2 regions of the Streptomyces sp. NBC_00203 genome follow, and region 1 is predicted to be linked to the other one. Evidence: riboswitches for the same ligand, from Rfam matches in the RefSeq annotation. Region 1 holds a riboswitch; the other holds the start of a gene.
The links. A riboswitch is a leader RNA that binds a small molecule or an ion and turns the genes downstream of it on or off. The one in region 1 is predicted to bind cyclic di-AMP.

Region 1 (3,200 bases):
CCGATGTGTCGTTCGATCCGTATTCTTCGGATCATGGCCGCTCCGACTGCATATTCACTCATCGCCACTGACCTGGACGGAACGCTGCTGCGCGGCGACGACACACTCTCCGACCGGTCGCGGGCCGCGTTGGCGAGAGCCACGGCCGAGGGGGCCCGGCATCTGGTGGTGACGGGACGGCCGGCGCCGAGGGTCCGACCGCTCCTCGACGAACTCGGCGGCGAGGGGCTGGCGGTGTGCGGTCAGGGGGCGCAGTTGTACGACGCCGGGGCGGACCGTCTGCTGTGGTCGGTGACCCTGGACAGGGAGCTGGCGGAGACGGCGCTGGGCAAGATCGAGGCGGAGGTCGGGCTGCTCTACGCGGCGGTGGACCAGGACGGCGTGGACGGGCTGACGCTGATCGAGCCGGGGTACGTGATGCCGCATCCGACACTGCCGGCGGTGCGGGTGCGGCGGCGCGACGACCTGTGGACGGAGCCGATCAGCAAGGTGTTGCTCCGTCACCCGTCCTTGTCCGACGACGAGTTGGCGTCGGCGGCGCGCGGAGTGGTGGGTTCCCTGGCGACGGTCACCATGTCGGGGCCGGGCACCGTCGAACTCCAGCCATGCGGCGTGACCAAGGCGACGGGGCTCGCCCTCGCCGCCGAACACCTCGGGCTCGGCCCCGCCGCCACCCTCGCCTTCGGTGACATGCCCAATGACATCCCGATGTTCGACTGGGCCGCCCACGGCGTCGCCATGGCCAACGCCCACCCGGAACTCAAGGCGGTGGCCGACGAGGTGACCTTGTCGAACGAGGACGACGGGATCGCCGTGGTGCTGGAGCGGCTGTTCGAGGCTCGTTAGGCCCGGCCGCGCCGACACCCCCGTCGAGGACTGGTCAGTAGGCCCCGTTGACGTTGTCGATCGAGCCGTACACCGCCGCCGCGTAGTTGCAGGCCGCCGTGATGTTCGCGACCGGGTCGTAGGGGTTCGTCGAGGTGCCGGCGACGTGGTAGGCGTTGAAGGTCGGGTCGATGACCTGGAGGAGGCCCTTGGACGGGGTACCGGCGGCGGCGTTGGAGTCCCAGTTGTTGATGGCCAGGGGGTTGCCCGAGGACTCGCGCATGACGTTGCGGTAGATGCCGTTGTAAGTGCCCGGAATGCCCGACTTGGCCATGATGTCCAGGGACTGCTTGATCCAGCCGTCGAGGTTGTTGGCGTACGTCGTGGTGGAGGCGGGGGTGGCCTTGGTCGCCGCGGACTTGGCGGTCGCCGTGGTTGCCTTCGTCGTCGAGCTCGACTTCACGGTCTTCGTGCCCACCGTCAGCGTCAGGCCCGGGCGGATCGCAGCCGGGTTCGCGCCGATGACCGCACGGTTCGCTTCGTACAGCTTCTTCCAGCCGCCGCTCGTGGGGTTCTTCTGCGCGATCGTGGAGAGGGTGTCGCCCGCGGCCACCTTGTAGGTGAGGAGCTGGACGTCCAGGGTCGTGGTCGCGGCGGTCTTGGCGACCTGCGCCACCTGTGCCGCCTGTGTCGGTGTGGCCGCGTGCGCGCCGGTCGCGCTCACGAGGGGGAGTGCGAGCGCGGCTCCGCTCGTGCCGACGGCGACCATGCCGCGGGTGAGAGTGCTGGTCTTCGTACGGCGGTGCTTGCCTCGTGCGGGCATGGCGATTTTCCTCTCCGGTGCCTGCGAGGTGAGCTGTCGGGTTCGGGCGGGAGATGCCCGGCCGCGCTGTGGACGCGGCTTCACCCCTAGCCGAACCGGGGTCCGGATCGGCGGCTTACCTGGGTCCCCCGCTCCTGCCGTGCGTGGGTGGGTGGGGTTTCCGGGCGGCGGCAGGATTCGGCGTTCCGCTCGGATCGGGGCGAACGTATGCGAGAGCACATGTCGGGAACAAGACCTGATGTCGCAGTGAAGATCGCTTTAGCCTGGATATGGCGAGGGCGAAACGTCCGATTGCGCCGGAATTCGATCCTCAACTTGCCTTTTGCAAAGGGGGAGTCGCCGAGGGGGCTTTGGCGCGGGGTCCGGTCGGGCGTGACCCAATTCACGCGACCAAGCGCAACCAAAGCGGCAAGCCAGGCAACTCGGGCATTACGGTTCGAGCGTCCAGACGGGGGAGTGCCTCGGCGGAGCCGGCCGGACCTCCCACACGGAGAGATCCGTGTCGGGGTCGTCGTCGGGGAGGCGGCCCGCGTTGGGCTTGAAGTAGAGGCCGTAGCCCCAGTATTCGGGAAACTCGTGGCACATCAGGTCGGGGTACGGCTCGAACTGCTGCCCCTCGTATGCCCTGTTGATCCTCGCCACCGCCTCCGCCCGCGAGATCCCGAAGCGCGTGACCATCTCCTGGGCCATCTCACGGAAGTACGCGAGCATGCCCTCGTCGAGGTCCATCAGGAATTCCCCGGTCCGCGATCGCGCCATGGTGCGATCGTTCCCTATGGCGCCCCCGGGCCTCTAGCCCGCGGTTCGGGGGATTCTCCTCTCCCATGTCCGGTGGAAGACCACCTCGTCGCCGTCCTTGCAGATCACCTCGTTGGAGGTGATGAAGTCCTCGGCGTCGCAGGTGATCTCGGACGTCGTGGACACCCGCGCGTCCCACGGCAGGTCCGGTCGGTGGAGGCGGACCGACCAGGTCGAGCGGGCGCGGGCCGACAGGGGATCGGAGGCGTCGATCGTGTACGTCTCCAGCGCGTCCTCGGTGAATTCGAGACCGTCGGGGTACACGCGCGTGCCGCCGTAGCGCGGGTCCACCTCCAGACGCCAGGTGCCGGCGGCCACGTCACGGACGACCAGGCGTTCCGGGCGGGGTTCGTCCAGCGTCGTGGGGACGACGACTCCCAGGGGCTCGGACTGCTCCGGTTCCTCGAACGTGAGGGAGGGTGCCGACTCCCGTGCCCGCAGCGGGAGTTCCAGCGCGCTGCCCGCCGGGTCCAGGGTGAAGCCGGCCTCCGAGCCCGGCTGGGGCCAGATCCAGGGCCAGTACGCCGAGGAGACGGAGAGGCGGATGCGGTGGCCCGCAGGGAACGCGTAGCCGATGCCGTTCAGGTCGAAAACCACGTCCTCCGTAGTGCCCGGTTTCCAGGAAACCGCCTGGTCACGGCCGTAGCGCGCTGACAGGTTCAGTACACCTCGGGTGACGAGCGTCGAGGCTCCGTCGGGGGCCACGTCGCAGAGGCGGGCGATCACCTGGCCCCGGGGGGCCGAGGACGTCAGC
Region 2 (3,200 bases), 250 kb from region 1:
CGAGCCCCTGCGTGGCCACGCACACGAGGAACACGACTCCCGTCATACGGCGCTTCCAGTGCCGCATGACGTTGAGGAGCAGCACCGGCCAGAGGACGGCCGACAGTGCGAGCAGGGCCTCGGCCGGCCCCTGCCACCCCAGTGCGGACAGCCCCGTACCGAGCACGGTGGTCGCCGCGACGGCGGTGAGCCCGGCCGGTGTGCCCGCCTCCTCCACCCACCGCTCCCGCTCGCGCAGCAGCCGGACGACGAAGTCCGCGGCGAGCGCGAGCCAGCCGGCGGACGCCAGGGCCAGCGCGATACGGGACAGGGTCTCGTAGCCGGTCAGATGCAGCCCGACCGAGATGATGCCGGTGGCCATGACGGCGGCACCGGCGGCGGGCGGTCGCTGGGCCCACCAGGTGCGGAGCGGGGAGACGGCTGCTGGCATGGGCCCGATGCTAGGGATCTTCGGGCCGGTTGCCCGCGGGCCACGCGCGCGCGTGGCGGATGACAAGCCTCACGCGCGCGTGCCCCGCAGGAACGCGTTACGCCGGACGCACCACGCTGTGGATGATCGAGGTCCCGGCGTAGTAGATCGACTCCTCGCGGACGTACGCACCCGGCTTCGGCGCGTGGATCATCATGCCGTTGCCGATGTAGAGACCCACGTGGCTGACGTCGTCGTAGAAGAAGACCAGGTCACCGGGCTGGGCGTCGGAGAGGGAGACCGTCGTGCCCGCGTTCACCTGGTCGGTTGTGACGCGCGGCAGTGTGACGCCGGCGGCCTTCCAGGCGGCCTGGGTGAGTCCGGAGCAGTCGTACGAGCCGGGGCCCGTCGCGCCCCAGACGTACGGCTTGCCGATCTGGGCGCGGGCGAAGGCGATGGCCTTGGCGGCCTTGGTGGCGTACGAGGAGTCCGTGGTGGTCGAGCTCGACGAACCGGTCGAGGTGCTCGACGACGACTCCTGCTGGGCCGCCTTCTCGGCCGCCGCCTTCTCCGCGGCTGCCTGCTGCTGTGCCAGCGCGGCCGCCTTGCGGTCGGCCTCCTCCTGCTTCTTCTTCTCGATCGCCGCGAGCCGCGCCTTCTCCTCGGCGGTCAGGTCCGAGAGCAGTTCGCGGGCCGCGGAGAGCTTCTTCTGGACGTCTGCCTTGGACGTCTTGAGCGCGCTCTGCGAGGTGGTCAGCGTCTGCAGGCTCTTGGAGGCCTCCGCGCGCTTCTTCGTCGTGGCGGCCTGCTCCGTGATGTAGTCGTCGACGGCCGCCTTCTGGCGGGTGGTCAGACGGCTCATCAGCTGGGTCTGGTCGAAGTAGTCCTGCGGGTCGTCGGCGAGCAGGAGGGTCGCGGTGTCGGGGGCGGAGGCCCCGGTGCGGTACTGCGCCGCCGCGAACGAACCCAGCTCCTCGCGCGAGGTGTTGAGCTTCTCGGTGCGCTTGGCGACGTCGTCGAGGAGCGTGTCGACCTTCTTGCGCTGCTTGGAGGTCTTCTCCTTCGCCGCGTTGTACTTCTCGGTGGCCGTCTCGGCCTGGTGGTAAAGGTCGTTGACCTTCTTCTCGACTTCTTCGAGGCTCGGCCTGGGCTCGGCCGAGGGCGCGGCGTTCGCCGTCTGGGAGAGCAGGGCCACCGAGGTGAGCGCCGCCGTCGCCAGGGCGGCGGGGGTCCGTATGCCTGCTACGCGCGTACCCGTAGGACGCGGTGTGCGATGCGACGCCAAGAGAGGCGACTCCTTCCGTCATCCGCCTACCGAGTTAGCTGTCGGGTTCGGGCGGGTGGTTCCGGAAGGTTTGCCCTACGGTCCTTGCCCCACAAGGCAGGTGGACCGATTCACCCCAAGGTCGGTTGGGTCCCCGGCTCCGGCTGCCGCGAGGGCGCGCCGAACTCGGCGGAGGCCGCACGGCCCGGCGATGTTCGCCGGTGCGGGTCGAGCGGCCTGCCCGGCACGCTAGCCAACTCGTGTGGCCCGTGTGAAGGTTGATGTGCGATATGCCCGATACATTTTCGTGACCTTTGCCCTGGGCGTCACCCCGCGCGGTCAATTCGGAGTGATCTATGGCGACTTGTCGGGAGTGGTGACGTCCGCCCCGCTCCGGGCGTTAGCTTGCAATCGGTCACGGTCGGATGCCGCGTCGGCTCTCGTGCGACAGCGGGCAGCCGTACGTCGCCGAAGCCGGGGTGCCCGGCAAGGCGACGATCGTCGCCGACCGTGACGGACCGGGTCTGGAGGGTGAGAGGGTGCCGGGCGACCGGCTCCGGAAGATCCTGGGCTTCTGAGCCGCGTCACGACTTCCGGTCGAGTTTTCAGGGTGGCGGCGGGCTGTCAGTGGGGCGGCCTAGACTCGGAGAGCGATGAGCAGCCTCTTTGATGACAGCTTCCTGGCGGACCTCAAGCCCTCACGGGCCCACGAGGAAGAACCCCCGCCGCCGCCCGAGGACGATCACGTACCGGAACCCGTTCCGGACGATCTGTTCGGCGGGAAGTTCGACGTGCCGCCGGACCGGGACGCGTACTACCGCGACGGCGCGCCCCGGCCCGCCGTGGACGCGGCGGCGCTGCTGGACGGGCTGAACGAGAACCAGCGGGCGGCCGTGGTGCACTCCGGCTCCCCGCTGCTCATCGTGGCCGGCGCGGGCTCCGGCAAGACCCGTGTGCTCACGCACCGGATCGCGTATCTGCTGGCCGAGCGCAATGTCCACCCCGGCCAGATCCTCGCGATCACCTTCACGAACAAGGCCGCGGGCGAGATGAAGGAGCGCGTCGAGCACCTCGTCGGCCCCCGCGCGGGTGCGATGTGGGTGATGACCTTCCACAGCGCGTGCGTGCGGATCCTGCGCCGCGAGAGCAAGAAGCTCGGCTTCACCTCCTCGTTCTCGATCTACGACGCCGCCGACAGCAAGCGTCTGATGGCCCTGGTCTGCCGCGACCTGGACCTCGACCCCAAGCGCTTCCCGCCGAAGTCGTTCAGCGCCAAGATCTCGAACCTGAAGAACGAGCTGATCGACGAGGAGGACTTCGCGGCCCAGGCCGCCGACGGCTTCGAGAAGACCCTCGCCCAGGCCTACGCGATGTACCAGTCGCGGCTGCGCGAGGCCAACGCGCTCGACTTCGACGACCTGATCATGACGACGGTCAATCTGCTCCGCGCCTTCCCGGACGTCGCCGAGCACTACCGCCGCCGCTTCCGCCACGTCATGGTCGACGAGTACCAGGACACCAACCACG

Region 2: another riboswitch for cyclic di-AMP. It lies ahead of OG975_RS29395 (NlpC/P60 family protein); the one in region 1 lies ahead of OG975_RS28210 (transglycosylase SLT domain-containing protein).

The regions. Positions count from the first base shown of each region.
Region 1 is NZ_CP108126.1:6,296,710-6,299,909, forward strand. It holds gene OG975_RS28205 (HAD family hydrolase) at 34-846, shown strand; gene OG975_RS28210 (transglycosylase SLT domain-containing protein) at 881-1,648, opposite strand; cyclic di-AMP (ydaO/yuaA leader) riboswitch at 1,652-1,808, opposite strand; gene OG975_RS28215 (hypothetical protein) at 2,078-2,407, opposite strand; gene OG975_RS28220 (CocE/NonD family hydrolase) at 2,441-3,200, opposite strand, start outside.
Region 2 is NZ_CP108126.1:6,542,139-6,545,338, forward strand. It holds gene OG975_RS29390 (tellurite resistance/C4-dicarboxylate transporter family protein) at 1-430, opposite strand, end outside; gene OG975_RS29395 (NlpC/P60 family protein) at 528-1,694, opposite strand; cyclic di-AMP (ydaO/yuaA leader) riboswitch at 1,702-1,875, opposite strand; gene OG975_RS29400 (hypothetical protein) at 2,099-2,251, shown strand; gene pcrA (DNA helicase PcrA) at 2,327-3,200, shown strand, end outside.